3 regions of the Picosynechococcus sp. NKBG15041c genome follow, and region 2 is predicted to be linked to each of the others. Evidence: predicted binding sites of a transcription regulator. Region 2 holds the regulator's gene; each other region holds the start of a gene.
The links. The regulator HrcA, encoded in region 2, represses chaperone genes, less so after heat shock. The targets are predictions, from matches to a motif close to TTAGCACTCNNANNNTNNGAGTGCTAA.

Region 1: the regulator HrcA is predicted to act here: its motif matches at 3,838-3,864, upstream of groES (co-chaperone GroES).
Region 3: the regulator HrcA is predicted to act here: its motif matches at 5,905-5,931, upstream of groL (chaperonin GroEL).

What each region holds. Positions count from the first base shown of each region.
Region 1 is NZ_AP040363.1:219,514-230,316, reverse strand. Features, by position in the region: gene ACZ45B_RS01120 (STAS domain-containing protein) at 1-152, opposite strand, end outside; gene ACZ45B_RS01115 (hypothetical protein) at 604-807, shown strand; gene nth (endonuclease III) at 821-1,474, opposite strand; gene glyS (glycine--tRNA ligase subunit beta) at 1,544-3,685, shown strand; gene groES (co-chaperone GroES) at 3,914-4,225, shown strand; gene groL (chaperonin GroEL) at 4,311-5,936, shown strand; gene ACZ45B_RS01090 (HEPN domain-containing protein) at 6,112-6,900, shown strand; gene ACZ45B_RS01085 (DUF433 domain-containing protein) at 6,950-7,195, shown strand; gene ACZ45B_RS01080 (DUF5615 family PIN-like protein) at 7,243-7,554, shown strand; gene ppsA (phosphoenolpyruvate synthase) at 7,950-10,451, opposite strand; gene ACZ45B_RS01070 (2Fe-2S iron-sulfur cluster-binding protein) at 10,738-10,803, opposite strand, start outside.
Region 2 is NZ_AP040363.1:2,102,001-2,112,803, forward strand. Features, by position in the region: gene ACZ45B_RS10090 (serine hydrolase domain-containing protein) at 1-1,095, shown strand, start outside; gene ACZ45B_RS10095 (hypothetical protein) at 1,306-2,031, opposite strand; gene ACZ45B_RS10100 (aromatic ring-hydroxylating dioxygenase subunit alpha) at 2,245-3,600, opposite strand; gene ACZ45B_RS10105 (MauE/DoxX family redox-associated membrane protein) at 3,875-4,273, shown strand; gene ACZ45B_RS10110 (helix-turn-helix transcriptional regulator) at 4,432-4,965, shown strand; gene ACZ45B_RS10115 (hypothetical protein) at 5,226-5,600, shown strand; gene ACZ45B_RS10120 (hypothetical protein) at 5,781-6,170, opposite strand; gene ACZ45B_RS10125 (hypothetical protein) at 6,228-6,386, opposite strand; gene ACZ45B_RS10130 (NAD(P)H-quinone oxidoreductase subunit 4) at 6,461-8,041, opposite strand; gene ACZ45B_RS10135 (rhodanese-like domain-containing protein) at 8,356-8,703, shown strand; gene hrcA (heat-inducible transcriptional repressor HrcA) at 8,817-9,860, shown strand; gene ACZ45B_RS10145 (manganese efflux pump MntP) at 9,959-10,525, shown strand; gene ACZ45B_RS10150 (DUF3110 domain-containing protein) at 10,539-10,803, opposite strand, start outside.
Region 3 is NZ_AP040363.1:2,833,746-2,844,548, forward strand. Features, by position in the region: gene ACZ45B_RS13600 (hypothetical protein) at 1-523, shown strand, start outside; gene ACZ45B_RS13605 (PAS domain-containing protein) at 796-4,014, shown strand; gene groL (chaperonin GroEL) at 4,199-5,866, opposite strand; gene ACZ45B_RS13615 (Rqc2 family fibronectin-binding protein) at 6,079-7,857, opposite strand; gene ACZ45B_RS13620 (hypothetical protein) at 7,909-8,484, opposite strand; gene ACZ45B_RS13625 (YcjF family protein) at 8,506-10,113, opposite strand; gene ACZ45B_RS13630 (DUF3611 family protein) at 10,573-10,803, shown strand, end outside.

The sequences.
Region 1 (10,803 bases), 960 kb from region 2:
ATGAACTCGACTTGATGCAAATCAACCAGGATTTCTGTGGTTTCTCCATCATGAATAGCCCCATGGAGCGATCGCCAAAAATCCTCGAAGTTTTCGGCGGTTAGGGCATGACTTGGGCGCAAAACTACAGTCCGTCGACTCATTTCCATCATGTAGATTCTCCCTAGGGGAACTTCCCCAGTGACTTGATTGTCTCAATCAAAGCTTTTATCGAATAGACGATTGAATCACCCCATAGACCCAGGAAAATCCACAAAGGTTTCATCAGAGTAATCAATAAAAATGATAATAAGGGTAATGATTGAGAATAGGTAGAGATGATAACTTATCCTGAACTGGTTTGTGTTTTACTTAAAAGATTTTTTATTCCTTTGAAAATGTATGATTTTTTACATTTCTCCTTAAAAGAGAGCCCCAAAGTTTAAAAAATATTTAAGAACAGGGAAGAGTTACGTAAATTTTCTTAGAAATGCAAAAGTTTTCAAGTAGATATTCTATATCTAAGCCATTTCATCGTTTATTCTTGGGCTGAAATAAGCGACAATAAAAGCACACTTATATTGTGGTGAAATTCATTTCTTTTGAGGGAAGTTGATTGCCATTATGAATACGCCATTTGTGATCCGTCGTTTAGTAGAAAAAGCCCTTTTCATTAAACAAATGACCCCCGAAATTGAACAGGGCATCAACTCTGAATTAACCCGACTAGGCCATGTTTCTGCCGAGGACTATGAAGCCCTAGAACTGCTGATGGCAGAGATGGATGCTGGACGAATCCAGCTAGTGCCTAGCCGTTGCCTGTCATAGATTTTGTCTAAATTTAAGCCTTTGGTGCAGAAGGGCAAAGATGGGCGATCGCACAATCACCACAGCGGGGCTTCCGGGCGTTACAAACCGCGCGCCCATGGTAAATCAGACGAATGGACCAGTTTTCCCATTCCGGTTGGGGGATTAGCTTCATCAAATCCCGTTCGATTTGCACTGGATTGTCAGATTTTGTCAGGCGCAGTCGGTTACTCAAGCGTTTCACATGGGTATCCACCGTCACCCCCGCACAAATTCCAAAGGCATGGGCGAGAACAACATTAGCGGTTTTCCGGGCTACCCCAGGTAACGTGAGCAGCTCCTCCATGGTTTGGGGCACTTCCCCTTGGAAAACCGCCATAATGCGTTGGCAAGCTCCCTGGATATTTTTCGCTTTGTTGCGATAGAACCCCGTTGACCGCACCAGTTGTTCAATTTCTTCGAGGTCTCCCCCCGCGAAGGCCGCCGCATCAGGGAATCGGGCAAACAGTGCAGGTGTCACTTTATTGACGCGCTCGTCAGTACATTGGGCTGAAAGGATCGTCGCCACCATCAGTTGCACTGGCGTTTCATAGTCCAAGCTACAGGTGGCATCGGGATAGAGTTCATAGAGTTTTTCAAGAACGGCTAAGGCTCGCTTTTTCTTGCTGCGGGGATATTGAATTGCCATGGAGACTATTTTTCCTGTGGCTTCACGGTAAACTAATCAAGATTCATTATTGACCTGATTTCGTTTCCCATGGCAACCTACCTCATTGAAGTTGGTACAGAAGAACTCCCTGCTGATTTTGTCGCGGCGGCGATCGCCCAATTGCAGACCCGCGTCACAGAAAGCTTGGCGGAGCATTTTCTCGCCCCGGACGAAATCAAAGTCTATGGTACCCCTCGTCGTCTGGCGGTTTTAATTGCAGGGTTGCCAGACCAGCAAGGCGATCGCGAAGAAGAAATTAAAGGCCCCCCCGCCTCTGCAGCATTTAAAGATGGTCAGCCCACCAAGGCCGCCGAAGGTTTTGCTAGAAAACAAGGGGTTGAGCTGTCGGCTTTGGAAGTGCGCCCCACAGAAAAGGGTGATTTTGTGTTTGTGCAGAAGAAAACCCTCGGTCGGCCGACGCCAGAAATTTTACAAGAGTTGGCTTTGGGCTGGTTTACGGCCCTCGAAGGCAGACGCTTTATGCGCTGGGCTGATGGTGATCTGCGCTTTCCCCGGCCGATCCGTTGGTTAGTTTCCCTCTGGAATGAAACTGTTTTGCCCCTGGAACTGGTGAATGGCTCCGGTAGGTTAGAAGCGGGTCGTATTTCTCGTGGACACCGGATTTTATCTCAAGGGGATGTGACCTTAAATAGTGCCACTGATTATGTAGCTACCTTGCAACAAGCCTTTGTGGAAGTAGATCCCCAGGTGAGGGAAGAAAAAATTGTTGCTGGAGTAAAAGCGGCGGCGGCAGAGATTGGTGGCGAAGCCGAGATGCCGACTGATCTCCTTGCTGAGGTGGTGAATTTGGTGGAATATCCTACGGCAGTGGTCGGGGACATTGAAACGGAATTTTTAGAGCTCCCTCCAGAAGTAATTACAACGGTGATGGTCACCCATCAACGCTACTTTGCGGTGCGCGATCGCCAAGATAAAACCAAACTATTGCCGAAATTTATCACCATCTCCAATGGTGACCCCCAGAAGTCAGCGATTATCGCCGCTGGGAATGGCCGGGTGATCCGAGCGCGGCTAGCAGATGGTCAGTTTTTCTACCGGGCCGATTGTGATGATCATTTAGAAACCTATCTGCCCCAACTGGAAGCCGTCACCTTCCAGGAGGAATTAGGGACGATGCGCCACAAGGTGGATCGGATTATGGAAATGTCCCAGCAGATCGCCGAACAGCTTGGGGTTTCTGACGAAGATAAAGAAATTATTGCCAGCACAGCGATGCTCTGTAAGGCGGATTTGGTGACGCAGATGGTCTATGAATTCCCGGAATTACAGGGGATCATGGGTCAAAAATATGCCCTGGTCAGTGGGGAAGCGCCCGCCGTTGCTGAGGGGATTTTTGAACATTATCTGCCCCGCAACGCCGATGACATGCTGCCCCAAACCCTCGCTGGCCAAGTGGTGGGCATGGGCGATCGCCTGGATACATTGGTGAGTATTTTTGGCCTGGGGATGATCCCGACGGGGTCTTCGGATCCCTTTGCCCTCAGACGGGCGGCCAATGCGATCGTCACCGTGGCTTGGGAGGCGGGCCTCGAGATTAACCTCGCGGAACTGCTGGCCCAGGGCGCGAAGGATTTTGTCACGGCCCACCCCGATAAACCCTCTCCCCTGGCAGCGTTGCAAAGCTTCTTTATTCAGCGGATCCAAACCCTGCTCCAGGAAAAAGGCATTGACTATGACCTGGTAAATGCAGTCCTAGGAAGCGACGATGCAGAATACACCGAACGGGCCTTAACGGATCTCCTCGATGTGGGCGATCGCGCGGCCTTTTTACAGAGCATCCGTGACGATGGACAACTGGAAAAAATCTATCCCACCGTCAATCGTTCTGCAAAATTGGCGATGAAAGGCGCCCTTAGCACAGCCATTCTCGATCCGACTGGGGTAATTAACGCCGATAAATTCGAACAAAATTCTGAGCGGGATCTCTATGCGGGTTTAGTCGACCTTGTCCCCACCACCGAAGTGGCCCGCACAGAACGAGATTACCAAAAGCTTATTGATGGCTTAGCAGCCCTAGCGCCCACGGTGGAACGGTTTTTCGATGGAGAAGATAGCGTCCTCGTCATGGCAGAAGACCCAGCCGTGCAGGAAAATCGCCTCAATCTTTTGGGCCTCCTACGGAACCACGCCCGGGTCCTCGCAGATTTTGGGGCGATCGTGAAGCAATAAATTCCTTAGCCATGGGACTGAATCTAAAACAGGGAGGGTGCATCCTTCCCAGGGATATTGTCGCCAAAAGTTGGGCTCTACTCTCCCATAAGCCACAGTTCGGGAACCCGTACATTAGCAGTAGTTGTCTGTTTTTAAATCTCTCCGTTAAATTAGCACTCAGAGATTGAGAGTGCTAAACTTCAATCCAACTAACTTTAGTCGTTTATTGATCTGGAGAAATTATCCATGGCCGCAATTAGCATCAATGTTTCTACCCTCAAGCCCCTTGGCGATCGCGTTTTCGTAAAGGTCAGCGAATCTGAAGAAAAAACTGCTGGTGGCATCCTCCTGCCCGATAGCGCGAAAGAAAAGCCCCAAATCGGTGAAGTTGTTGCCGTTGGTGAAGGCAAGCGCAACGATGATGGTAGCCGCTCTGCCATTGATGTCAAAGTTGGTGATAAAGTTCTCTACTCCAAGTACGCTGGTACTGATATCAAACTCAGTGGCGATGACTATGTGCTCCTCTCTGAGAAAGATATCCTCGCAACCGTTGCGTAAGTATTTTTAGGTTCGACCTAAACCGTCGTTTCAGATCTTTTCTATTTTTTCCTCATAAAACGTTCAACCTAGAAATTCAATCATTATGGCTAAATCTATTATTTACAACGAAGATGCCCGCCGCGCCCTCGAAAAAGGCATTGACCTCCTCGCTGAAGCCGTTGCAGTCACCCTCGGCCCCAAAGGTCGTAACGTTGTCCTCGAAAAGAAATTCGGCGCGCCCCAAATCGTGAACGATGGTGTCACGATCGCCAAGGAAATCGAACTCGAAGATCACATCGAAAACACTGGTGTTGCTTTGATTCGTCAAGCGGCGTCTAAAACCAATGATGTAGCTGGTGATGGCACAACCACCGCAACTGTTTTGGCCCATGCGATGGTCAAAGAAGGCCTGCGTAACGTTGCTGCTGGCGCTAACCCGATCGCCATCAAACGTGGGATCGACAAAGCGACTGAATTCCTTGTGGGTCGCATCAAAGAAGTGTCTCGTCCCGTTGAATCTTCCACGGCGATCGCCCAAGTGGGTGCCATCTCTGCCGGGAATGACAAAGAAGTGGGTGACATGATTGCCCAAGCCATGGATAAAGTCGGCAAAGAGGGCGTCATCTCCCTCGAAGAAGGCAAGTCCATGGAAACCGAACTCGAAATCACCGAAGGGATGCGTTTCGACAAAGGTTACACCTCCCCCTACTTCGTCACCGACACTGAGCGCATGGAAGCGGTTCTGGAAGATCCCTTCATCCTCATCACCGACAAGAAAATCACCCTCGTTCAAGACCTCGTTCCCGTCCTCGAACAGGTTGCTCGCCAAGGTAAGCCCCTCGTCATCATCGCCGAAGACATCGAGAAAGAAGCCCTTGCTACCCTCGTGGTTAACCGTCTCCGTGGCGTTCTCAACGTTGCTGCGGTAAAAGCACCCGGTTTTGGCGATCGCCGTAAGCAAATGCTCGAAGACATTGCCGTCCTCACTGGCGGTCAATTGATCACCGAAGACGCAGGCCTTAAGCTCGAAAACACCAGCGTTGACATGCTCGGTAAAGCTCGCCGCATCACTATCACCAAGGACAACACCACCATCGTCGCCGATGGCAATGAAGTTGCTGTGAAATCCCGCTGTGAGCAAATCCGCCGTCAAATCGAAGAATCTGATTCTTCCTATGACAAGGAAAAGCTCCAAGAGCGTTTAGCCAAGCTCTCTGGTGGTGTTGCTGTAATCAAAGTCGGTGCTGCAACCGAAACTGAGATGAAGGATCGCAAGCTCCGTCTTGAAGATGCCATCAACGCCACTAAGGCAGCTGTGGAAGAAGGGATCGTTCCTGGTGGTGGCACAACCCTCGCACACCTCGCTCCTGAACTCGAAACTTGGGCGAACAACACCCTTTCTGCGGAACAACTCACTGGTGCATTGATCGTTGCCCGCGCCTTAACTGCGCCCCTGAAGCGCATTGCTGAGAACGCTGGTCAAAACGGCGCCGTGATTGCTGAGCGCGTAAAGGAAAAAGACTTCAACATCGGCTTCAACGCTGCAACTAACGAATTCGTTGACATGCTCGAAGCTGGGATTGTTGACCCCGCAAAAGTGACTCGTTCTGCAACTCAGAATGCGGCTTCTATCGCTGGCATGGTACTCACCACTGAGTGCATCGTCGTTGACAAGCCCGAAAAAGACAAAGCGGCAGCGGCTCCCGGTGGCGGTGACTTCGACTACTAAAGCTTAACTTCAAAATCTACAAAACTAAATTAATTTAAGTTTTATCCCTTTGAATATATTTCAGAGGGATTTTTTGTAAGATATTGCTTATTATAAAATTCATAAAAGCAGGTGACTTTGCTCAAATAAGTTTGATTTTTTTAAACATTAATGAGCAACGAGTCAGATATTATTCATGGATCAAATTTTGCGGCAAAAACACATCATCAGTATTCGAACTATATTCACTCGTTTTGTCAACAACAAAAAACGCTTATTTGTTTTAATGAATATTGTTAATCGACTGGAAAACTTTCAAGCAAAAGATCAGCGGAGTTCAAATATTATTAATCAAGAGCTTGTAAATAGGAAAGTCCAAGATATTACCCAATCACAAATTGATGAAATCACTCGTGTTTCAATTGTTTTTTTTCACGCGATTTTTGAAGATGTAATACGTGAATTTGTAAGTTTCAAGCTTTCTCAAGATCCCGTCAAGGCTCTAAATATTATTTATCCAAGTAAGATCTCATTATCTGATTTAATGAATTATCGCAATGAGAAAATAGATTTTTTTTGTAGAAAAATAATTTGTGAAAATTTAGGAATAAAAGAAGATTTAGAGAGTTTAGATTGTCAATCATTAATCAATCAGTCCATAAAAAAATATTTGGCTGGGCAAAGTATTAATTCGGTAAAAAATTTAATAACAATATTAAGCAAGGTTGACATACCAGTTGATAGCTTACCGAAACAATGTTTCCCTATACTCTCTGAAATGATGGAAAGACGACATAAAATTGTACATCGGGCCGATCTGGCAAGTGAATCATCTCAAAAACCAACAAAAATCTCAATTGAAACAGTTGATGAATGGATAGACACATCTTTAAGTATTATTGATCATTTATTTATGGATGAGCTTGGCAAACTAGGTTTTATAAAAGGAGGAAAAATATATACGGACAAAGATATAATGCTATGAGTTTTATTTGCCATTAAGTATTTTTTATGTTTGACTAATTTATATAATTATGAATTGGCAAAATTATATTCATTCAAACCCTAATATTTTAGTCGGCAAACTTGTAATTAAAGAAACTAGAATTTCTATTGAATTCCTTTTGAATCTTTTTGCGAATGGATGGTCTGAAGCTGAGATATTAGAAAACTATCCGTCTCTAACATCAGAATCAATTCGCGCAGTCTTTTCTTTTACTGCTGAGTGCATGAGAGACGAATTCCTCTATATGGCTATTCCTTTATCAGAAGCAAGTTGATGAAGTTTTTAGCCAACGAAAATTTTCCTTTAGCGAGTGTGTAGTTACTGCGAAAACGAAATATTGATATTGTTGCAATTGTAGAAGACTCATCAGGAATTTCTGACGCGGAAGTTTTGTCTAATGCAGTGGGTGAGCAGCGAATTATCCTGACTTTTGATCGAGATTATGGAGAGCTTATTTATCGTTTAGGTTTACATCCACCTGCTGGTGTGATTTATTTTCGCTACACTCCCCAGTCACCTTTAGAGCCCGGCCAACACCTTCTGCAATTATTACAAAATCCAAGCTTTATGTTTGCGGGGCGTTTTACAGTGCTTGAGCGTGAACAACTACGACAGCGTCTCCTTCGAGAATAAAATTTGAGGCGATACCATTTTATTTCTACGTGCCACTAATGAATTCGTCGATAAGCTCACAGCAGGTATTGCGCTGCCCCAGTAACTCGTTCTGCAATCCAGAAGGTAAATTCAGAGGATTTTTTTTGATATTAGTAACCGTTGCTATAGTTAGGGTAAATCATGCAGGGATTGTGAGCTATGGATGTGGAACAGGAAAGAAATTGAGTGATTATCTATTAGAAATAGAAATAATTCACTGAGCTTTTGTTAAGGAGGACATAACTACTTCTAAAGTCCTGTACGACAATTCGCAAGATTTAGCCAAATTATAACATTCCGAAAATAGGCGAAAAAAAATCCCCTCTCCAAGCAATTTCTGGAGAGAGGAAATGAGATTTAGTTAACGTTTAAAATTAACGACCGAGTTTTTGCTCAAGGGCGGCGATCGCCAACTTCGTTTTCAGTAAAGAATCAGGGTTCAAACTGATCGAATCAATGCCCAATTCAACGAGGAATTCAGCAAATTCAGGATAATCAGAGGGAGCCTGACCACAAATACCGATCTTGCGATTATATTTTTTCGCCCCTTCGATCGCCATCTGTACCATGCGTTTTACCCCTTCATTCCGTTCATCGAAAATATGGGCAACGAGGGCAGAATCCCGATCCAAACCTAATGTTAATTGTGTTAAATCATTAGAACCAATCGAGAAACCATCAAATACTTCGCTGTATTCATCTACAAGAATGACGTTGGAAGGTAATTCACACATCACGTAAACTTGCAGACCATTTTCTCCACGGCGGAGGTCATGTTTTGCCATTTCAGCTAATACACGACGACCTTCTTCCGGAGTACGACAGAATGGAACCATCGGAATAATATTCGTCAAGCCCATGTCATTTCTCGCAATCTTGAAGGCTTTACATTCCAAACCAAACGCATCCGAATAATTGGGATCGTAGTAGCGAGAAGCACCACGCCAGCCAATCATCGGGTTTTCTTCTGTCGGCTCAAATTGACGACCACCGAGCAAGTTGGCATACTCGTTTGATTTGAAATCAGACATTCTGACCACAACAGGATTCGGATAGAAAGCAGCGGCAATCATGGCGATCCCACTCGCTAATTTACCCACGAAGAAATCGGCTTTGTTTTCATAGAGATGGGTCAATTCACCGATCTCTTTTTTCACCAATAAATCTTCAAGTTCGTTGTAGTGAATGAGGGCTTTCGGGTGGGCTTTAATGTGGTTGGCAATGATGAATTCAAGGCGAGCTAAACCCACACCATCGGACGGAAATTGAGACAACGAAAAAGCCTGTTCTGGATCACCGACGTTCATTAAGATTTTCGTCTTCGTCGTTGGGATATCATCTAATGAAGTTTCTTCAACCTCGAATTTGAGTAGACCTTCGTAGATCTTGCCGTCTTCCCCTTCGCAACAGGAGACCGTCACCTCTTGACCCGATTTGATTAGGGTGGTGGCATCTCCACAACCGACCACTGCGGGAATCCCCATCTCACGGGCAATAATCGCGGCGTGACAGGTGCGTCCTCCTTGGTCAGTGACGATCGCCGACGCTTTTTTCATAATCGGTTCCCAATCAGGATCGGTACGGCGAGTAACCAGCACTTGACCGGGTTTAAAGAGTTTGATTTCGTTGACATCAAGGATCACATTAGCTTCCCCTTGACCGACCATTTCCCCAACGCTCCGACCGTGGGCGATCGCCTTCCCTGTTTCTTGGAGTTTGTAGCTGCGGATCACGTTGCCGGATTTTTGCGATTGCACCGTTTCGGGACGGGCTTGAACAATGAAGAGTTGACCCGTTTGACCATCCTTCGCCCATTCAATATCCATCGGTGTGTATTGCCCACGGACGGCGGAATAGTGTTCCTCAATGGTGGTCGCCCAGCGCGCAAGGGTCAGCACATCCTCATCGCTCATGCAGAATTTGTTTTGTAATTCTTCAGGCACAGGGACGTTTTCGGTTAATTTCGCGCCGCCAGCGTAGATCATTTTGATCTTTTTACTGCCCAAACGACGTTCGAGAATGGGTTTGTAACCATCTTTTAAAGTGGGTTTAAACACCACAAATTCATCGGGGTTCACCGCCCCTTGGACGACATTTTCACCCAAGCCATAGGCTCCGGTAATGAACGCTGCATCCTTAAAGCCGCTTTCGGTGTCGATGGAGAACATCACCCCAGAGGTCGCAAGGTCAGAGCGCACCATTTTTTGGACACCGACGGACAGTGCTACTTCAAAGTGATCAAAGCCGTTGTGTTGACGGTAGGCGATCGCCCGATCCGTGAAGAGGGACGCAAAACATTTATGACAAGCCTCTAAAACGCCCTTAACCCCGTGGACATTGAGGTAAGTTTCCTGTTGACCCGCAAAACTCGCTTCCGGTAAATCCTCCGCCGTCGCACTCGAGCGCACCGCTACATCGACATTCTTTTCCCCCGCTTCACAGAGTTCCCGTTCCTTCCCTTCAAAACGATTGCACAGATCTCCACCCACGCTATACCGTTCACACATTTTTGTATAAGCCGTGGCGATCGCCGCATTCAGATCCTCAGGAAAAGGCGTATTTAAAATTAAAGCCCGCGCCTGCCGACCCCGGGCCTGAAGATTCGCCACGTCATCTGTATCCAAATCCGCAAATAAAGCCCTTAATTGATCCTCCAAACCTGCCGACTTAATAAAGTAACGATAGGCATAGGCCGTAGTCGCAAAGCCCCCCGGCACATTAACCCCCTGTGGCTGGAGCTGTTGGATCATTTCACCGAGGGAAGAGTTTTTCCCCCCCACTAAACCAACATCCTTAGAACCGACTTCCTCAAACCACAAAACTAACGCCTTGGTGCGCAAATCGGTGGTGGCCGCGTCATCAAAAGTGCTGACCATAATTGAGAAGCTCCTTAGGTAGTTCTGATCTCATACACTTTAGATCCTAGGAGAAATGAAATAGTCTTTTTACAGGAATGAAATATATCCTTACCTTTCAGTAAATGATTATCAAGAAAAACAAGGTCAATGTTGTCTAATCAGCAAATGATTTCATCATTTAACATCTAATCAGTTCTTGCCATTCAAGATTTTTTTATTGATTTTTAAACAAAAAAAGGACTAGAAATTTCTAGTCCTTTAAAATAAGTCAAGATAATTTTATTTATTGTTGATTTTTGGCAATTCAACCATTGACAATGGTGTCACCTTGGCCCCAAAAACCGTCATATTTTTTCACAGTAATATCCCC
Region 2 (10,803 bases):
GAAAATCACTATACCCAATACCGTGATTTAGAATATTTTTCTGCGATTCAACTCTCGGTTAAGGTAGGTGATGCCGAAACAGAAACCTATGTTATTGGCCAAGAAAGTCACGACCCTAATAGTGACCTGATTACTCCCGAAAGTCTGTTCCAGATTGGCAGCATCACAAAATCATTTACGGCGGCTTTGCTATTAAAAAATCAGCGGGATCATACTATCGATCTAGATGTTGATTTTACGCAATATTTACCTGAGTACTCCCATTGGTCTGGGGTGACAACGACGCAGCTTTTGAATATGACCTCTGGTTTGCCCAATTATTCAGATAGTCCGACGGTGAATTACTGGTTTGCCCAAGACCTCGAACAAGCTTGGACAAAAGAGCAGCTGCTTGACTTAGTCTATCCTCAATCGACGGCTCCCAAACCACCCCTCAGAACTGGCTATGATTACACGAATACGGGCTATTTGCTGAGTGCTCTGATTTTAGAAACCGTTACGGAGCAATCTTTTGCGGACCTGATCACAGAACAGATTTTGCAGCCCTATCAACTGACTAATACTTTTTACCCGGTGCCTGATCTAGGCGATCGCCCCCGACAACGCCTCGTCAGGGGCTACAATTTCAATCCCTACACTAATCCAGAATTGGTGGGCCAAGACATTACCCGCAATAACCTTGCCTGGGCCGGAGCCGCGGGAGCGTTGATTTCTAATACCGAGGATATTATTCGCTGGGTCAGCACGCTATTTATTGAAGATAATCTGCTGTCCGCTGCAGAAAAAGCCGCCATGCAGCAAATTGTTTCTCTCCAGACAGGGGAGGCGATCGCCCAAACGACGGGAACGGATCCCTATGGTTTTGGTCTGGGGATTATCCAAGGGCACGATGAGCGCTGGGGGAATTATTGGTTTTACCAAGGAGAAACCTTAGGTTATCGCTCATTTTATGTTTATTTTCCCTGCAATCAAGTGATCATTTCGGCCCTGTTTAACAGCGCTGTGGACGGACAGAACAGCCATGCCCGCAGTTTAATTCAGGACATTTATGGAGCTGTGTTAGCAGAGTCTCCAGCCTTAGTGTGCCGGACTTGATTTTTGATCAAAATCCCATTCTAAGAGCCAATTTCATGGAGGTTTACCATGACAGATTTTGATAAATTTAATGACGGACTCTTGGGATGCCTACCTAAATAATCCACAAAAAGCCTCCCGTGACTTAAATGCCGGTTGCGATTTCCTGGGCACTTTAAGGTTTGGGAGGCGATGTTAAAAAATATGATTTTTGGGGTCGGCTTTTAAGGGTTAGCGCACAGTAAACGCGTAGCGATCTTGGACAACATAGCCACCATCAGGCCAGTTGTAATAGACCCGTACTTCGTAATTACCAGGGGTTAAACCATTAAATTGCCGGGAGCCAGACCGTTGACCCTCGGTGTAGAACCATTCGTTGTAGCTGTCATCGGGGGCACTGCTCGGAACAATGGTGATCCAGTCCCCAGAGTTACCCGGCAAATTAGCGTAGTTCACCAAAATTGATTCACTGGCTTGGTAGATCGTTTTATTGGTGGAAATATGGCGGCTGGCGGGTGTTTGGGTCTGTGTTTGGGTACCAACGGTGAAACGATAGCGATCTTGAACCACATAACCGCCATCGGGCCAATTGTGGTAGACCCGCACCTCATAACTGCCTGGGGCCAGTCCGTTAAATTGGCGGGAGCCAGAGCGTTGGCCTTCGGTATAAAACCATTCTTCGTAGGTATCGTCGGGGGCATTGGCCGGTACGATTGTGATCCAGTCTCCAGAATTTCCCGGTAGATTGGCATAATTTACCAAAATCGCCTCGTTAGGGGCATAGACTGCTTTTTGGGTGGCAACCTGTTTTCCTGCTGGTACTTGACTCAATAGGAGAGCCTGACCGTTGGGGGCTGTGGTCGGGAAGGAAAAACTGGACTGGGCGATCGCCCCTTCAACACAAAAGCCCATCAAGAGCGGGAGACAGGCCAAGAGAGAACGGAAAGGCATTTTCATAGGAATGTGTCGCAAGGAAAATAGGTGATGATCGGCCGATAATTTCAGGATGAAATCCAGCGTCACAGAGATTTAGTGGCGCGGCCCAAGAGCCCATGCAGATTTTTTGGGGAAATCATGGCCAACACTAGCCGAATTATAGGGATTTCTTCGGGAGTTGCCTTGAGCTTTCTGGCCGATTGCAAAAAATCTTTTCCCGGGGAAAAAGCACCATTAATCGCGATAGTTCCGGGTGGGAGGATATTCCCCTACAAAAAAGCGGCGCTCTAAGCGATGCAGCTGCCACCAGAGCAAACCAAAGATGGGTAATACACAGGCGATCGCCCCCATGCCCAAGGTCGGGATTCCCATGACTATACCGAGGGGTAAACCCAACCAAGCCAAAAACCCAAGAACAACGGTCACCTTTTTCAGGCCTTGAATCCGTCTGAGGGCTTGGCGGCAGCTGGCGCAGTGGATAGTGTGGGAATGGTAGCGCTCTAAAAGTTCTGCCTGCTTTGGTTCCGCTGGGGTAAAGGGCACATCAGGAAAAGGCTCACCATAACGTTCTACCCACTGACGATAGGCCAGTACAAACAAATCAGAACTGGTGGGCAAATAGCAGGTTTGGGCATAGTTTTTGTGAGATTTTGCCAGCTCCCGCTCCTGGAGATGCAAGAAAATTTGATCATCTTCAAGGATGCCCATCTGGTTCAAATGGGAAAACCAACGGGGCACAAGCTTGAATGCCAACCGAGGGAAAGCCGCTTTAAATCGGAAGGGTAACCGTACAATTGCCCGGCATTTTCCTTTTTCTGTGGGCGTCGCATAGACCACGGTCATCACCTGCCCAAAGGAACTTTCTGGGATGTCATGCCACATCAATGCGGGGGCCAAAAAAGTCGTTTGCTGCGGCCCAAAAGCCCCCCGGCGTGGCCCTTCTTCCCAGTTGCCTGTAAAGCCTGTTTTCTCGATTTGTCCCACTTCGAGGATAAATTCTTTGGCATTTTTGCGATTGCCTACCCGGGGATGGTGGGTAAAAGCCACATGGCTGGTGTCTAAAACATTTTCGAGTAGCGTTGTGGCGTCATAGGGAATGTCGCGCATCACATCGGCGATCGCCCATTGGCCTGGGTGCTGATCTAGCGCTGGAATGGTCGGAATAGGCGCTTGATTTGCCTGCTCCAGCTCGCCAGCATAGACGAATAGCAAGTCTTGTCGAATGCAACTAGCATAGGTTTTCACCTGCGCCCGAGTACTATGGTGGGCTTTCCCGTCTTCTGCCTGGAAGGGAATTTTGGTGCAGGCACCCGTTTCTGAAAACTGCCAACCGTGGTAAGGACATTCGAGGCAATCATCAACAATCCGGCCTTCCGACAGGGGTGCTAAACGGTGGGGGCAGATGTCGCTAAATACGTGCCATTGCTGACTACTGGGTTGCCACCAAATTACCAGGGGTTCCCCCAAAAGGACAAAGCGTGTGGGCTTGGTGGGGTCAAGGTCTCGGACAAAGTGGATCGGATACCAAGCGTCTTGCCAGTCAAAGGAGTCTAAGGGGAGTTCAGAAGCAGGAAGTGGGGTTGCAACCATTGGTTAAGCTAGAAAACGGGAGATTTCTTTTAGCTTAACGAGTTGTTACATTGTTTAGGTGATCGCCAATTTCGTCGGCTGTAACCTAGGCCAAGGAAGCATAGTGTATAAATTCAATAAAGAATGCGAAAAAATGTACTGTGTTTTGCTAATGTATTTCGCAAGTTCAATAAGCTCTTAGCTCGCCGTATATTGTTTGTTTTTTACACCAGAGTATATTCACCGAAATAAGACCATGAAATCTAACTGAGTGAGGTGATCGCTTACAAATGCAATGTCAATAAAAAAAGTTAAAGCAATCCTGAAAGTCCTAATGGGCGTTATGTTCGTGCTGGCAGGTCTAAATCATTTTCTTTCGACTGATTTCTATCTCCGGATGATGCCCCCCTATCTTCCTTGGCACATAGCGCTCGTCTACATCAGTGGTATTGCAGAAATACTCTTGGGCATACTTTTGCTGATTCCAAAAACCTCAGCGATCGCCGCCTGGGGACTGATTGCTTTACTAATTGCTGTTTTTCCTGCCAATCTTCAGATGGCCTTAAATCCCAACACATTCCCAGAATTTTCTGAGGTAGCATTGTGGGTGCGTCTGCCATTACAAGCGGTGCTCATTGCCTGGGCCTATTGGTATACGAAACCTAAAGCTGCCCACAAGGTTAATCGATTTTAATGATATCTATGGCAGTCAGTAGTTTACCAGCCGTTGCTGAAATTGTCAGAGTTGCAAATAATAAACATCACCTATGTGCTTTATTTGTAAGCGAAGATATAGATTCTAGATGATTGCCGCAAATGTTTAATCAAGCTAATTTACACATTATATGAAATATGCTTGTGCATAAAAATCAAAATTTGCCCAAGCGCGTCATTAATGCATGGTTAATGAGAGCTCAAAATGATTTGATTGCTGAGGCGATCGCCATTGATGATTATTTATTAGTTTTCAGTTGTGCAATGGAAAAATTAGAAATTCCTTTTGACTCGATGAATGCACTCAAATGCATTGCACCTGAAGATCGAGGTGATTTTGAAGTCGATATCGATGGCAGTTATTTGTATTGGGAAAAAGCAGATATTCATCTTGATTTAGATGCGTTTCGTTGTGCCGTTGATCCAGTATGGAGACAAAAAGCTGAGGCTCTGAAATTGAGTCATGATAAGGCTTTTGGTCAGGCGATCGCCAAGCTTCGTGAACAGTACAAATTACATCAATCGGATATTAAGGGTGTTTCTATGCGACAGGTCAGCCGGATTGAAAATGGTGAAAGCACAAAATTAGAAACACTCGAACTTTTTACTAAAGCGCACAGTCTTGAGGTTAATGAATATTTGGAGAAGATTGCAAATTTAATAAATGTCTAATTCAATCGAGAACAGAAGATTGCCTAATCAAAGATCTCCTAATTTGATCAAGAGAAGAGAATCACTACCCCCCATAAACAGTAGCATGTGTTGGCATAACGTAACGCACAAATCCAATCAATATCATAAAAAACATATTTTATTTCATTGACATACCCTATGAAATCTTTATTTATTCAATATATTCTATGAATATGTCTTGTAAGATCGACAATCACTTTTTGAATTGAAAATTGTTCTTTTTAGTTTCATTTATCAGTATGAATTTAAAAATCAAGCCTATTGTTAATGGTCTTTTTGAAGCCACACTTACTCATGAAGATTTTCAAGTAACAGCTATCGGATCTGGCAAAAATGAAGCAACATTGAAAGCTATTAAGCGTCTACAGCAAGAAATTGAGATTGCATATGATACCCGAATGTCCGAAATAGAGAATGAGGATTACTTGTTAGATGAAGAAGAAGAGGAAGAAGAATTTTATGATGAAAGATTTCTTGAAGATGAGATATGGCAAAATTTAGATCAGGAAATTCAAGAATTAGCTTTAAAAATTGCTCAATTTACGTTTAAGGCAGCCTTGGGATGTGCAATTAGAGGATCTATTGGTGGTTCAATGGGAGGCTTATTTTTTTAACTAATAAAGAAGACGGTATGATATTTTATACCGTCCCTTTTCACTTTAGGAATTTATTATCTAATGCCTAGAGCGTGGAGGACGATGATCACTAATCTCATAAGCTGTAGTGTGCCGACACATCGTGACACACAAAATAAATAAAGGAACATTAATGGGCTTTATAATGAAAACCCAAAATCATGAAAATTTGTTGATACCCTTTTGGGATATTCTTTTTTGAAATTCATGTATAAATTCTAAAAATTTTCCTTGAGAATGAGTAAGTTGATCAAGTGTTGATATAGCTTCTTCAGAAGGAACAGGTAAATCTATATTTAGAAGCTCTATTTTTTTGATAATAGGTTTTGGATCTGTTTTGTATAGGTCGAATGCTATACATGCTTCTCTAAAATCTGATTTTAGTTTTTTGCTTAGATCGTCGAGTTTTTTAAAGTCATCAATAAACTCTGGAAAGTATAAAAATAAAAGCATTTCTATTTTTGTAATGTAGTTCAAATCTTGAATTTCTTTTGTTTTATCGAATACTGAATCAGTAATATTGTCTGGATTTATGAAATTCTGATTCATGAAGTAACTTTCTTTTGACCAGTTTGTCACTGATGAAAATAATTCTTCTAGCTTTTCTCACTCTAATTTTTGATGCTGTAATATATTGTCATTTTTGATTTGGGTTTCAAGCCTCTCTTTTTGTCCTTTATTAGATAGCCAAACTCCCAAAAGAGTGGCAGATGCAGTTAATAGGGCACTTAAAAATCCAATTAATATTGTGTCCTGAATAGGCATAGTTAAAAAAGATAATTTACAATAAAAAAGACGGGGCAAAATAGCACACCGCCTCTTGTTGTTTTAAGAATTAATTATTGAATATCTGGAGCGCGGAGAACTGCGACATCAAAATTCGTAGCTTTAGCCGTTTGATTGAGACTGGGCACAGAAGCCCGTAACACTTGGGTTAACTGCTCCGTTGTTGAAGCATAAATTTGAGTAACCGCTTTTGGATAAACACCAATCCCAATAATCGGAATTAAGAGGCAGGCAATCACAAACACTTCACGGGGTTCCGCATCAACGAGTTTTTCATGTTCCACAAGCTCTTTGTTTTCGGGTCCATAGAGGATTTCCCGCAACATTGAAAGTAGATAAATCGGCGTTAAAATTACCCCGATCGCCGCCAAGAAAACAATAATCACGCGGAAGGTTGGGTTGTAAGCATCGCTAGTGGCAAAACCGACAAACACCATCAGTTCAGCAACGAAACCACTCATCCCAGGGAGGGCGAGGGAAGCCATCGAACAGGTTGTCCACATGGCGAAAATTTTCTTCATTTGCTTGCCGACACCGCCCATTTCATCGAGCATCAGCGTGTGGGTACGGTCATAGGTTGCGCCGACCATAAAGAAGAGACTCGCCCCGATTAACCCATGGGAAATCATTTGCAGCATTGCGCCACTGGTTCCCAAATCGGTAAAGGATGCCATCCCAATCAACACAAAACCCATGTGGGAAATGGAGGAATAGGCAATTTTTCGCTTGAGGTTGCGCTGGGCAAAGGAGGTTAACGCCGCGTAGACAATATTCACCACACCCAAAATCACGAGGACAGGTCCAAATACTGCATGGGCATCGGGTAACATTCCGGCATTCATCCGCAGGAGGGCATATCCACCCATTTTCAAGAGGATGCCGGCGAGGAGCATGTGCGCAGGGGCTGTGGCTTCACCGTGGGCATCGGGTAACCATGTATGCAATGGGAAAATCGGCAGTTTGACCCCATAGGCAATCAGTAAACCACCGTAGAGCAACAGTTGCAGATTTAGCCCGAAATCCTTGTGGGCGATCGCCGTCATATCGAAGGTGACCGTATCCCCGTAGAACGCCATCGTCAGGGCTGCAATCAGGATAAACAGCGAACCACCCGCCGTATAGAGGATGAATTTCGTTGCTGCGTAGAGCCGTTTTTTACCGCCCCAAATGGAGAGGATGAGGTACACCGGCACTAGTTCCAGCTCCCAGGTGAAGAAAAACAGGAGCATATCCTGCACCGCAAACACGGCAATTTGTCCGCCGTACATCAACAGCATCAGGAAATAAAACAGTTTCGGCTTAAAGGTCACGGGCCATGCCGCCAAGGTTGCCAAGGTGGTGATAAACCCCGTCAGCAAAATCAACGGCATCGACAACCCATCAGCCCCCACAGACCAGCGCAGATCGATCGCCTCCACCCACTGATAACTTTCCACCAGTTGCAGATTTGGATTGCTGAAATCGTAGCTGGTATAAAATGCCGCCACAATGATACTGAAATTGATTAGGCCAATCGTTAGGGCATACCAGCGCACCGTTTTACCATCCTTGTCAGGGATGATTGGCAGCAGCAGGGCAGCGGCGATCGGAAATAAAATAATCGTGGTTAACCACGGGAAATTAGCAAAGTCCATACAAACTCAAGAAAAATTAATCGCTGTTTCTTAAAAAGAGAATCGTTATCAATCACAGATGAAGAACAAAGAAAATGGCTTTAGCCTGTGCAACCAACAAAGTTAGGACGAAAGATTTAGAGCCTCTACCGTTACTTGTACCATCCCCAAATTTCCTTGACCGTCTCCACCGGGGAACTGCAATACTCCTTAACTTTGCGCCCCAATTCCGTCGCCAAAATCAAGATCCCCTAGCAATTCACCCAAGAAAGTTCCTAAAGTGAAGAGAAAGATTCACAAAATTTTTCTTTGCCATTTTCAGGAGTAGACAAACCGTGAGCGATCGCCTAACCATCCGTGAAATTCAGCCCGATGCTTTTGCCCAACGCTATGCCGAAATGAAAGCCCTACAACTGATTGATGTGCGAGAGCCTTTTGAGCTAGAAATCGTTGCCCTCGAAGGATTTCAAAATTTGCCCCTGAGCCAATTTGAACAATGGTCACCCCGCATTGCCGTCGATTTTGATCCCACCGCTGAAACTTACGTCCTCTGTCACCACGGGGTGCGCTCCGCTCAAATGTGCCAATGGCTGCTCCAAAACGGCTTCGTAAACGTCATTAATATTGCTGGCGGGATTCACAGCTATGCTCTTAGTGTCGATCGTCAATTACCACGCTACTAGGAACAGATAGGCTATACTAACCCCAATTCAGACCTTAAATCTTTATTAACAAAGCTGCATTTTTTTAAGAATCTCTTTACATTTCTTGGTATTAAGATCACATTTGTTTGCATATGGTTGCTCAGAAAATTCTCAGCCCCCGCTATCAACATATTTTTCGGGCAACGGTAAACCATTACATTTCCACTGCCGAGCCTGTGGGGTCTAAAACCCTTGTGGAGGAATATGATTTTCAGGTCAGTTCCGCCACGGTGCGCAACGTAATGGGCAAACTCGAAAAGGCAGGGTTTTTGTATCAACCCCATGTGTCTGCGGGGCGAATTCCGTCGGATTCTGGCTATCGCCTTTATGTGGATGAACTGGTGACCCCAAATCCAAACAAGCGCCAACAAGCGAGCTATACCTTGCAGGAACAATCTGAGGAATTTTGGGGTTTGGAATCGACACTCCAACGGGCAACACAGATTTTGGCAACTCTTAGTGGCTATATTGCCTTGATCACCGTTCCCCACAAAAATAATGCGCGGTTAAGATATTTGCAGTTACTGGCGATCGCTCCCCAACGGATCATGATGATCGTCGTGACCGATAGCTTTCAGCCCCAATCGATTCCCCTCACCATTGACTGTGATAGTGCGGAATTGGAAGTGTTGTCAAATTTTTTGAATCACCATCTCCAAGGGCGATCGCTCCAAGAGATTGCCCATCTCGATTTAGAATCGCTGGATCAAAATTTTCGCCACTGTGCTGAGCTTTTACAAACTATTTGTCAAAAAATTTCCCAAGTCGCTCCCAGTGTTATTTCTACGCCAATTTTAGTGCGCGGCATTTCTGAAGTCTTGCGCCAACCGGAATTTTCTCAAATTGAACAGTTACAAACCCTTTTACATCTGATCGAAGCGCGACAGGAACAATTGCTGCCTGTGTTGTTTGATAATTTATTGGGCGATCGCCACACCTTAATTCACATTGGCGCAGAAAATCCCCTCGAACCGATGAAAACCTGTGCCTTAATTTCTGCGAATTACTACCAAGAAGAAATCCCCGTCGGCAGTGTTGCCGTGATTGGCCCCACACGAATGTTTTATGAAAATGCGATCGCCCTCGTGGAAGCCACCGCTGACTATCTTTCTAACAATTTAAACCCTGCAATTTAATATAGCTAAATTATGAAAAAACAATGATAAATCAAGTCATTGTTTTTCGTTTATAGTGGGAACCGCAAACAATTTGGCTGGCGATCGCCGAAACTTTTATGGGCTTTGAATGGAACATTCCAATTTTCGCTTTGGCGCTGAGCATTGATTCCCTCTCTGCTGCCTTGGCCTTGGGGGGAAGGAATTTTTCCCGACAGCGGGCCCTCTTTTTTGCCCTAAGTTCTGGGTTGTCAGAGGGTGGGGCGATCGCCTTAGGATTCCTTTTAGGCCATTTTGCCCAAGATGTTATCGTCGCCTATGATCACTGGGTTGCCTTTACCCTACTGGTCTTGGTTGGGGGGCATATGTGCTACAACGCCTACTGGGAAATGCGTTCTGCAAAACCAGAAGAAGGAACAACCTCCCCCATAAAAACCCATAGCCTCTGGAAGATTGTATTTGTCTCCAGCATTACCAGCATTGACTCTTTAGGTGTTGGTGTTTCCCTTGGTCTCTTAGAAAAACCTGCTATTCCTTACTCTCTTGGTATCGGGGCCGCCGCTTTTTTGGCTACTTATGTCGGCTTATTTTTAGCGAAGAAAATCTCTGGGCATCTAGGGGAAAAAGTTGAATTTTTTGGGGGTGGTATCTTAATCGCCCTTGGCATCAAAATGCTCTCCCTCTAGCCCCCCGGCCCCATTACAAAAGTCCTTCCAATTGACGACGAATCCGATCTAGGTCTGCCAGATCTGCTTCTTCTTTTGTCGAAGCAGGCTTCTGGTGATTGCCCTCAGGATCCCAATCTAAATCTGCCACATTTGCTTCGGGAGGGGTCGCTAATTCCCCAGCAGCGATTCGTTGCCAATCATAGTCTGCATCGCGGCAAAACTCGATAATATCCTCTTCGTCCATGGCTTCGATAGATACTGAAGGGAAGTCTTGGGCTTCTAGCATCAGTCCGAAG
Region 3 (10,803 bases), 730 kb from region 2:
AATTCTTGAATCTTTGGCGGCGTCCCAGCGGGATGTTGTCAAAGCTAAAGAAGCAGAAATCAGTCAGCTCCAGGCCCAACTACAAGATTACGCTGTGGATCTAGAGCAACAAAAAATTTTGTTATTTAATCTCCAGCAACAGGCCCAAGCGCCAGAAACTGCCACCGACCCAAAAGGCGATCGCCTCAACCTCGAGCAAATTCAGGCCCTGGTCAATGCCCTGTTGCCCGAAATTACCCTGCTACGAGATTCCCTCCAGATCCTTGCAGAACAGCCCGAAAATCTGGCAACGTTGATCAAAGCCCTAAAGGATATTCTCGATGGTCAAACCCATGGGGCCAAAAAAGTCCGGGCTACCGATAATAAATGGACAGAATGTCGCGTTCCCCACATCAACTTAATGCGGCTTTATTATCAAAAATGCAAGAAAAAATCTGGCTACCAAGTTTTAATTTCACCCAAGAAAAATCAAAAAAGTCAAGACCAAGATTATGAATGGTTAAAAAGCCAGAGCCCCTGTTAAATGAAGTTACAATAAAGATAGTGCCCAAGATTTTAGCCCGCACCCAAAGTGTTTTCATTGCTTTAACAGAATTGATTTTAAACACGAACACCCCCCAGGTTTCAGAAAAAATCAGTTTGGGTAATTACCAATAAAGATTTGTTGGTTTTATCTTAGAAAAACAATATTTTTAGCTCAGCTCGATAAAATAATTTGTAGGGTTTTTTAAAATAAAAATCTAGCCTTCAACTTTTGTCATTCAATCCCGGGCTATTTTTGCTATGTCCATATCTATGGCCCCCTTATTCGACCTTGAGCTGGACGCTGCTTCAACTTATCCACCAGTGCTTGTGTCCCCTGACACATCGCTTCAGGCATTGGGGGCTTTGTTTTGGGAAAATACAGATCTGGTGGCGGTGTTGGTGAAGGCGGCTCCGCAACGCCTCGGCGTCGTTAGCCCTAGGGACATCATGGGGGCGATCGCCCGAGGGGAAGATCCTCAAACCTTGACCGCCGCCGCGATTATGCAGTTACCATGGGTCATCCGTGCCGATGCCGACCCTGCGCAAATCCAGGCGATCGCCCAACAGCTCCAGGGACAAAATTTTTCTTTTTTGGTCATTGTCGATGACCAAGGCTTACCCCTCAAAATACTCCCAGGCGATCGCCTCCAACAACTCCTCCGGGATCAAGATGTCACCGTTGGATCCCAAAATGACACCCTTGCCCACGAGCTGAAGATCCTTGAAGAAATCTTTGAAAATGCCTTGGCGGGCTACTGGGATTGGCACTTGATCAAAAACACCGAATATCTTAGCCCCAGTCTCAAAAAAATGCTGGGCTATGAAGACCATGAACTACCCAATTGTCCAGAATCTTGGCAGCGGCTGATCTTTCCAGAAGATTTAGAAGCCGTCAATCAAAATCTGGCCGCCCATATCGCCAGCCATGGTGAAATTCCGTTCTATAACGAAGTGCGCTATCACCATCGAGATGGTTCAACCGTTTGGGTGATCTGCTCCGGCAAAGTGATTGATTGGACAGAGGCAGGAGAGCCCGTGCGCATGGTGGGTTCTCACATTGACTTCACCGCCCGTAAGCAAATCGAAGAACAGCTCAAACAAAATGAATCTTTCCTCCAAGAAGCCCAGCGTCTCGCCCACATCGGTAGTTGGGAATTAGATATCATCACCGGGCAACTCTATTGGTCCCGAGAATTGATGCGAATGTTTGGTCTCGACCCCGGCCAATGCCCTCCCAGCTACGACGCACATTGGGCTTTAATTCATCCAGAAGATCGAGAACGACTCAAAACTTGTGTTGAGCAGGCGATCGCCACCGGAGAAAGCTATACCATCCAATACCGGGTTCAGTTGGCTGACGGGCAAATTTTTCACCATGAAGCGCGTGGCAGTAGCCAAAAAGACACCACAGGCAAAATTATCCGTTTTTTTGGCACAGCCCTCGACATTACCGAAAGAATCTTGGCAGAACAGGCCCTCCGGGAAAGTGAACTCCGGTGGCAGTTTGCCCTCGAAGGCTCTGGGGATGGGGTCTGGGACTGGAATGCCCAAACCGATAAAGTCTTTTTCTCGCGGCAATGGAAAGCGATGTTGGGCTACGCGGATCAGGAAATTGGGGACACCCTCTCGGAATGGGAAAGCCGCGTTCACCCCGATGATTTAGCGTTGGTTTTTCACGATATTCAGGCTCATTTTTCAAACCAAACAGATGTTTACCGTAATGAACATCGAATTCGCTGCAAAGATAATACTTACAAATGGGTCCTTGACCGGGGCAAGGTGATTCAACGCACTGAGACAGGGGAACCGTTGCGCGTGATCGGGACTCATAGTGATATTAGCGATCGCAAACGAACTGAACAAGATTTAATCCTGGCGAAAGAAGCCGCCGAAGCTGCGGCCACTGCCAAGAGCATGTTTCTCGCCACCATGAGCCATGAAATTCGCACCCCCATGAACGGCGTCATCGGTATGCTCAATTTATTGCGCTATACCGATCTCACCCCAGAGCAAGAAAACAATATTCTTGTGGCCCTTTCCAGTGCAGAATCTTTACTCTTTTTGCTCAACGATATTCTCGATTTTTCGAAGATTGATGCGGGCAAACTCCAGTTAGAAGTGGTGGAGTTTGATTTGTATCAATTTTTTGAGAATTTTGCGAAAACCATTGTCTTCACTGCGCAAGAAAAAAGTATTCAATTGATTTTTGATCTACACGAAATTCGCTGTAGTGCGGTACGAGGAGATCCTGGTCGCCTGCGCCAAATTTTATTGAATCTCGTCAGTAACGCGATCAAATTTACAGAACAAGGCGCAGTTGTGATTCGTATCCGTGTCCAACCCCAGGGCGATCTCCTCTGTTTAGAAGGGGCCGTGAGTGATACGGGCATTGGCATGGCTGCTGAACAGTTGGAGCGTCTCTTTCAACCATTCACCCAACTGGATATGGGGACGACCCGGCGCTACGGTGGTACAGGGCTCGGGCTGGCAATTACCCAGCGGCTCTGTGAACTTATGGGTGGTACTATTGGGGCGACGAGCACCCCAGGGAAAGGGAGCTGCTTTACGTTTAGTGTTACCCTCCAGCCGGCCCTCGACGCAGCCGCGGCGATCGCCACGGAGCAACTCCATGATCTTGAAGTGCTGTTGGTGATAGAACATCCCCAACAACGGAGTGTTCTTCAGGCACAGCTAGAAACTTGGGATGTCGTTGTCCGACCTGCAACGAGTCTCCAGGAGGCAGTGCTCCTCTGGGAAACCCAGCCCCCCACCCGGGACAACCTATTTTTGATCCTAGACTATGGCGTTGGCACTATCGAAATGGGTACTCAGATTGAACAACTCCAAGCCAATGCTCCCCGACCCATTGCGCAAATTTTGCTGTTAACCTACCACCTCTATGAAGATCTACAGGGCCTCGGGCTACCGAAAACAATCCCTGTGCGTTATCTCACGAAGCCGGTGTTACCGCATCAGCTCTGGGCCGCTTGCCGCCCAACAACCCCGGTCAGGGCGACGACTCCCAAGTCCCCCTCTGTTATCGTTGGTGAGCCTTTGCGAGATCAGCCTAAACCACGACTCCTGCTGGTGGAGGACAACAAAGTCAATCAAATCATTGCCCGGGGCCTCTGCCAAAAATTGGGATTCGAGGTTGATACCGCCGTAGATGGCCTGGAAGCACTCTATATTCTCCAAAAAGTAAGCCAAACTCAGCCCTATGATTTGATTTTGATGGATTGCCTCATGCCAAAAATGAATGGTTACCAAGCGACCCAATTTATTCGCCAAGGGGAAGGGGGCGATCGCCATCGCCAGATCCCGATTATTGCCCTAACTGCTAACGCGATGAAAGGCGATCGGGATAAATGTCTTGCAGCGGGCATGGATGACTATCTAAGTAAGCCCCTCAACCCCCAGACTCTCAAAGAAGTATTAGATTATTGGTTAGAGCAATCCTCTGGGACCCAGGTGGGCGATCGCCCCCATTAAAGTTCGATGGCAGCATCCTTCTAAAATCAAGCTTGCAGGCGGAGAGCTTGCCTAAATTACGCCGTGTTAGCTTGAGCCAGAAGAATACTCATAGACCGCAAAAAAGGCATCCCAGAGGATGCCCCATTAACTTATTTAGATGATTTAATCGCTGGATTTTTTACGGAAAGATCCAGCGATTAAATTACATCATCCCCATACCGGGCATTCCCATGCCGCCCATGCCACCCATACCAGGCATGCCGCCACCCATGTCAGGGGCAGCCGCTTCCGGTTCGGGCTTCTCGACAACGAGGGCTTCAGTGGTGATCACCATACCCGCGATAGAAGCGGCATTTTGCAGCACGGAACGAACGACCTTGGCCGGGTCAATAATCCCAGCGGCGATCATGTCAACATATTCGTTAGTGGCAGCATTGTAGCCAATGTTGGCTTCGCTATTACGGACCCGTTCAACGACGACAGAGCCTTCAACCCCAGCATTATTGGCCAACTGGCGGAGGGGCGCTTCGAGGGCGCGGGCCACAATGTCGACCCCTAATTTTTCCTCGGCGTCACTGAGGCTGTCTTTCACGGCAGTCAGTTTCCCGGCCAGGTGGATCAAGGTTGTGCCACCACCAGGAACAATGCCTTCTTCCACAGCCGCTTTGGTGGCGTTGAGGGCATCTTCGATGCGGAGCTTGCGATCTTTGAGTTCGGTTTCAGTGGCCGCGCCGACTTTGATCACGGCGACACCACCCGCCAGTTTAGCGATGCGCTCCTGGAGTTTCTCCATGTCGTATTCGGAGTCGGTTTCAGCCAGTTGCTTCCGAATTTGACCAACCCGGGCATCGATGTCAGCTTTGCTGCCGCCACCGGAAACGATGGTGGTTTCTTCTTTGCTGATCGTGATTTTTTCAGCGGTGCCGAGCATATCCAGCTCGATCGCCTCAAGGCTCAGACCCACTTCTTCGGAGATCACGCGGCCACCGGTGAGCACAGCGATATCCTGGAGCATTTGCTTACGGCGATCGCCAAAACTGGGCGCTTTGATCGCAGCGGCATTGAGAACGCCCCGGGCTTTGTTCACCACGAGGGTAGCGAGGGCTTCCCCTTCCAGATCTTCAGCGATGATCAACAGGGGACGACCGGAACGGGCTACCTGTTCGAGGGCAGGAACGAGGTCGGCGATCGCCGAAATTTTCTTGTCGGTGAGCAGAATGTAGGGATTTTCAAACTCAACGATTTGGCGCTCTTGGTCGGTGACGAAATAGGGGGAGATGTAACCGCGATCGAGTTGCATCCCTTCTACTACGTCCAGTTCGGTGGCGAGGGATTTAGATTCTTCAACGGTGATCACGCCATCTTTGGTGACCTTGGCCATGGCATCGGAGATCATTTGGCCCACTTCTTCGTCGTTCCCGGCAGAAACAGCAGCAACCTGGGCGATCGCATCCCCTTCAACGGGCTTGGCGATCGCGGCTACTTCTTTCACGAGAAATTTCACTGCGGCATCAATCCCCCGGCGGAGAGACATGGGGTTAGCGCCAGCAGTCACATTCTTCAGACCTTCACGAATCAGAGCTTGGGCCATGACGGTGGCGGTGGTGGTGCCATCCCCAGCGCTGTCATTTGTTCTGGAAGCGACTTCTCGGATCAAGCGAGCACCAGTATTTTGCAGCGGGTCACTGAGTTCAATTTCCTTGGCGACGGTGATCCCATCGTTCACGATCTGGGGTGCACCGTACTGCTTTTCGAGTAATACGTTGCGACCCTTAGGCCCTAACGTAATTTTGACCGCATCGGCGAGGGCATTAATGCCAGCTTCGAGGGAGCGGCGGGAGTCATCCTTAAAAGAGACAATCTTAGCCATAGGAATTCTTGCTATAAAATTTTACGTCACTAGCAAATTTAGCACTCCTAGGGGGCGACTGCTAATGTTTTATAGCGACTGTGGTCAAAATAGCCGAAAGTCTTGCCTGGAAAAGATTTGAGATGCATTTAGGGTTTAAGAAGCATTTTTTCTCCTAAAAATCAAGTGAGGGATTACATACCTTTTCCCCCCATGAACCGAAACCAGTGCCCCTACTTTTGGGAACGATCCAAATTTTCTTTGGTGGCGGTGGCTGTTTTAAGCTGGGCGATCGCCTGTTTTGCCCGTTGGGGTTGCCCCCAGAGAATCGTTTCCTGCTTATAAATACACATGCCTGGTTTTGTGCCCTTGGGCTTATAGACATTTTTGGGTTTGGTATAAACGATCGGCACCTGTTCGCTTTGGCTCGCCCGGCTGTAGTAGGCCGCAAAATCCGCCGCCCATTGCAATTCTGCCGCATCGGGGACTGTGCCGGGCTCGAGGCGCAATAAAACATGACTACCAGGAATTTCCTGGCTGTGGAACCAAAGGTCATAATCATTCGCAACCCGGAAGGTTAGGTGATCATTTTGCTGATTATTGCGCCCGATCCAGAGTTCCGCCCCCCCTGGCGTGCTGTAAATGTGAGGCTTAGAAACTTCTTTTTTCGCGCTGGGTTCCCGGTTGGTTTTGAGGTAGCCCCCTTGAATCAGTTCCCCTTGAATTTCCTGCAAGGCTTCTAGGTCGATCGCCTCCTGGTAGCTGGCAATTTGCCCAAGGCTTGCCTCAATCTGTTCGAGGTAATGGATCTCCCCTTCTACTTCTGCAAGCAGGGGTTGCACAATCTGACTCGCTCGCTTGAGCTTTTGGTGTTGTTTATAGAAAGCTTGGGCATTTTGCACTGCGTTTTTATCGGGCTGGAGGGGGATTTTGACCAGAGCTCCCGAAACAAAATCTGTCAGGGCAATTTCCCTTAACCCCGGTTGCCATTCGTGGAGATAGGTCATCATCAGGTCCCCCCACTGGCGATATTGCTCTGCTTCAGTGGATTCTGTCAGACGATTTTTAAAGAGTTTGGCTTTTTGCCCCAGTTTATCGAGTAGGCCAGTTACTTTTTGCTGGAGTTGATGGTGGAGTTGTTGGAAGTTTTGCTGGTTGAGACGGCTTTGGTAGTAGGTATTGAGGCTTTGCTGCAAAGGTAAGCAGGGCGGCTCATTCGTTCCCCAAGGAATCACTTGATATTGATCCCCCTGGGCTGTAAAGCAAAATTGCCGCTGTTCTAAACAGGTGAGCCACCGTTGCCATTGTTGGAAAAGGCTTTGCCAATTGTTCGGGGTGAGGCTGTCGGTGTTTTGCTCCGGGTTGAGCTGGGCGGCTTGGATCATCCCTGCCAATAGCATCGGACTGACGCCCCGGTAATTTTCGAGGATTTGTTTTTTGAGCGGTTTTGGCAACAGGGCGATCCGTTCCTGCCAGCGCTCAGGGGATTCTGTCAGGTTGGGGGCTGTTTTCGTCAGCGCGGGGGGAAATTCGTAGGGCTGCCCCGTTTGGACTGGGCGGACAGCAGAGCGATCGCCACTGATTTGCTGGGCGGTGGTGACAATCTGCTGGTCAGCGTTGGCGAGGATCACATTGCTGTGCTTCCCCATAATTTCAACGTATAAATGCCATTGGGGTGGTTCTCCGGGGCGATCGCCAAACTGAAAATCCACCACCCGTTCCCAGGGTTGAATCAGGGCAATGCCCAATAGGGCTGACCCTTTGATTAAGTGGCGCAGTTGGTCGCTAAAGGTGAAGGTATCGGGGTCTCTGGGGGGGCGATCGCCTAGATGGAGCCGGGCCGCCTGGGGGTGCCACGACAGCCAGAGCCATTCCCGTTTTTCCAGGGTGCGCAGGGCCAAACAGAGGGTTTGTTTGTCATATTGATAAACTTGCTCCAGCCGGGCTGGCACCCAGTCCCGCTGCAACTCTGTGACCACTGCCACCAGGGTTGTGTAGTCCACTGCCTGAATTTTCATCGCTGATTCGTTCTCCCCAATGCCATTAAGGCGCAGTCTTGGATCTTATGGGCTTTCGCTAAAACTATCTAGGTAAGCGCCGATATATTTTTTCATCCGCTCGATAAAGTAGCTTGAAAATAACTCGCCGTAATCCTGTTCTACGAGGGCGATCGCCCCATTCAATCTCTGCTGACCACAGGCGATAAATTGGGCGGTAGAAATAGCATGGAACGCCAGTTCTGCCCCGGGAACATTATTTTTAAACGCATCAATGTACAGCCCCCGCACCCGCCGCACATAGTCCTTTTCCCAATCGCTAAAGGCGATCGTGCCAATGCTCGGAAAGGTCAATTCCACATTTTTCATAAACCCCATCACCATGTTCATGCACTGGCGGGTTTGCTCAATGGACAGCGCTTGGTCTGCCCCCCGTCGATAGGCCCATTGGGTGATCCCGTTGGTCACCTCGAGGGCACGCAATTTTGCCAATTTTTCCAGGGTTGCCGGGGGAAACTGATCGAGGCCTTGCAATTGCTGGGTAATTTCTCCTTGAAAGCCCCTAAAGTCGGCCGCAAAAAATTCCTTGAGTTCGTGGATCTCTGCTAATTTTTGCCAATCGATCTGTCGCTGGATTGTCATAAAAGTCTGCCTCAACAAAACCTACCAATCGTCCTGCCGTCGCCGCTGGGGCGTAGTCCATTCCAGCTCGGCTAATTCTGGATCTTCTTCTAGGTCGATCTGCCAAACTTCCTTGAAAGGATTCACGACTTTGAGGATTGCATCGCCGACAAAATCTTTGACAAATTCGTCCTTTTTACTGAGCTTAAATTGCTCCTGCACCACCTCGGTGATCCCGCCGTCGCCCCAATCCTGGTCATGGCGAAAGTATTCAATAAAGCTCTTGCCGGCAATGCGTGTGAGGTAAGCGGCTGTCACCCCCTGGATCGCTTTACCAACGAGATAAGTGGCCACATTGGTCTGGAGAATTTTCGCGAGAATTTCTACTGCTCCTTTTACCACCCCCAAACTGACGAGGGTCTTCCCCAGGGAAACGGCTAATTCTTTGCCGCGATCGCCATCGATTTCGCAGCCATAGACCCGGCCAATTTCCATCACCATCTGGGCATTGACCGCCGCCGTCGCCAGCATATCCACCACGGGCAAAGGGGTTACGGCGATCACCCCGGCCCCAATCCACTGGTAGCGCTCGATCACCTGTTCTGCTTGTTTTCGCCGTTGATATTCGATAATTTTGCGGGCTTCTTCCCCTAGGCGCTGGGATTGCAAGAGTAAATTATCCGCCAGCAGATCATCCCCTTCTGCCCGCAGGACGACGGCCAAGCGTTTTACGAGGGGCATCACGTCGGTTTCTGGGGTAAAAATTTCGCCATCTTCCAGTTCAAAGGGTTGAGGATTGGCGCAGACAAACACCACATCCTGAGGGTTAATCAGGTGGCTTACTTTGGCCTTGAGACGATCGCCAATCAGCGCTTGATCTTCGGCGGTGTACAAATCAATTTTGTTAAAGACGAGGAGCGATCGCTTGCCGATTTCCGCCAGATCACAGAGGGGATCATATTCCGATTGACGCAGGTCGTTATCCACCACAAAAATCAGCAAATCTGCATTGGTGGCCAATTCCCGCGCCAGGCGATCGCGTTGGATCCCCCCTTCCCCCGCTTCCAGAATCCCTGGCGTATCGGTGATTAAAATTTGGCGATCGACCCCTTTTAGCTTGAGGCGATAGGCTTGACCCGTCTGGGTCGTGCCCATAGTCGCCTCCACATTGCCCACCATCTGACCGATCAGCGCATTCACCAGGGATGTTTTTCCCGCTGACCCTGTACCAAACACCGCCACCTGCAATTCTTGTCGCTCAAAGCTCGCTTGGATCTCCTGGGAACGACTCAACAGCACTTTCTGGGCGACTTTATCCTGGATTTGGTTCACCTGCTGCTGAATCGTGCGCAGGTTAGCAGCAGCCACCTCTGTTTTTTCAGCAGGTAACTTGGGCTGATAGGTGCTAACTTTCCGGCCAGAACGGGGCGTTTTACGCCGATTGACATTGAATACATTGAAATAGCGCCAAAATGTCCAGAGAATCAATCCCATCAGCACAATCAACACCAAAATCAGCACATTGGCCAGGAAAGGCGCCGTAAAAGACACCTGGAGATAAAGGCGATAGAGAGAATTCACCAACCACAACATCAGCCCGAGAATGATACTCAGGCCAATAAAAAATAAGGTGAGGCGAATCGGGTGCATGAACGCTCAGATCTGAAAAAGCTTGATGCTCATCATAGCCTGTTGCTCTCGGTGGATTTATTCTGCTTCTGGATCAATGCCCAGTTCCCGGAACTTGGCCTGGAGTTGCACTGTTTTATCTTCTGTCCCTAAAGCATAACTGTTGCTCTTGCTGGCGTTTTAGTTCTGCTTCTTGGCGTTTTTAATTAAGCTCTTGGACGGGGAAATAGGGCTGGATGATCGGGAGTGAAAAAAATTTAACGCCTGAATTAGTGTGTCCGAACCGAATGCCGAGGCGGGGACTGGACCAGCACTCAATTTCCTCAACCCAGAGAAAGTGTAGAAACTATTGCAAAAACCTTTTTCCCAATCATCGCTAATTTAAAACTAGGCGGGCGATCGCCCTTCCTCTAGGACTGGGGAACAGAGCGACTACAATAGACAAAGACCTAAGATCTTTCAGCCTCGTCAAAATAGACCATGAAACGCGATTCCTACGGCGCCTTGGCCGGAGCATCCATTCCCGCCGCAATCCTCAGAGCCTCGGCCACCCTCAAATTAGCGGGCAATATTGGCTTTTGGGTACAGATTATCCTCGGCGTTGTAGCGGCCCTCATTCTTCTGTTCGCCAGTGCCAGTTTAGTCGGCGGTGATGGGCCCAATGCTTCCCAAGATCCCCGCTTTGTCCAAGGCAGTAGTTTTGGTCTATTT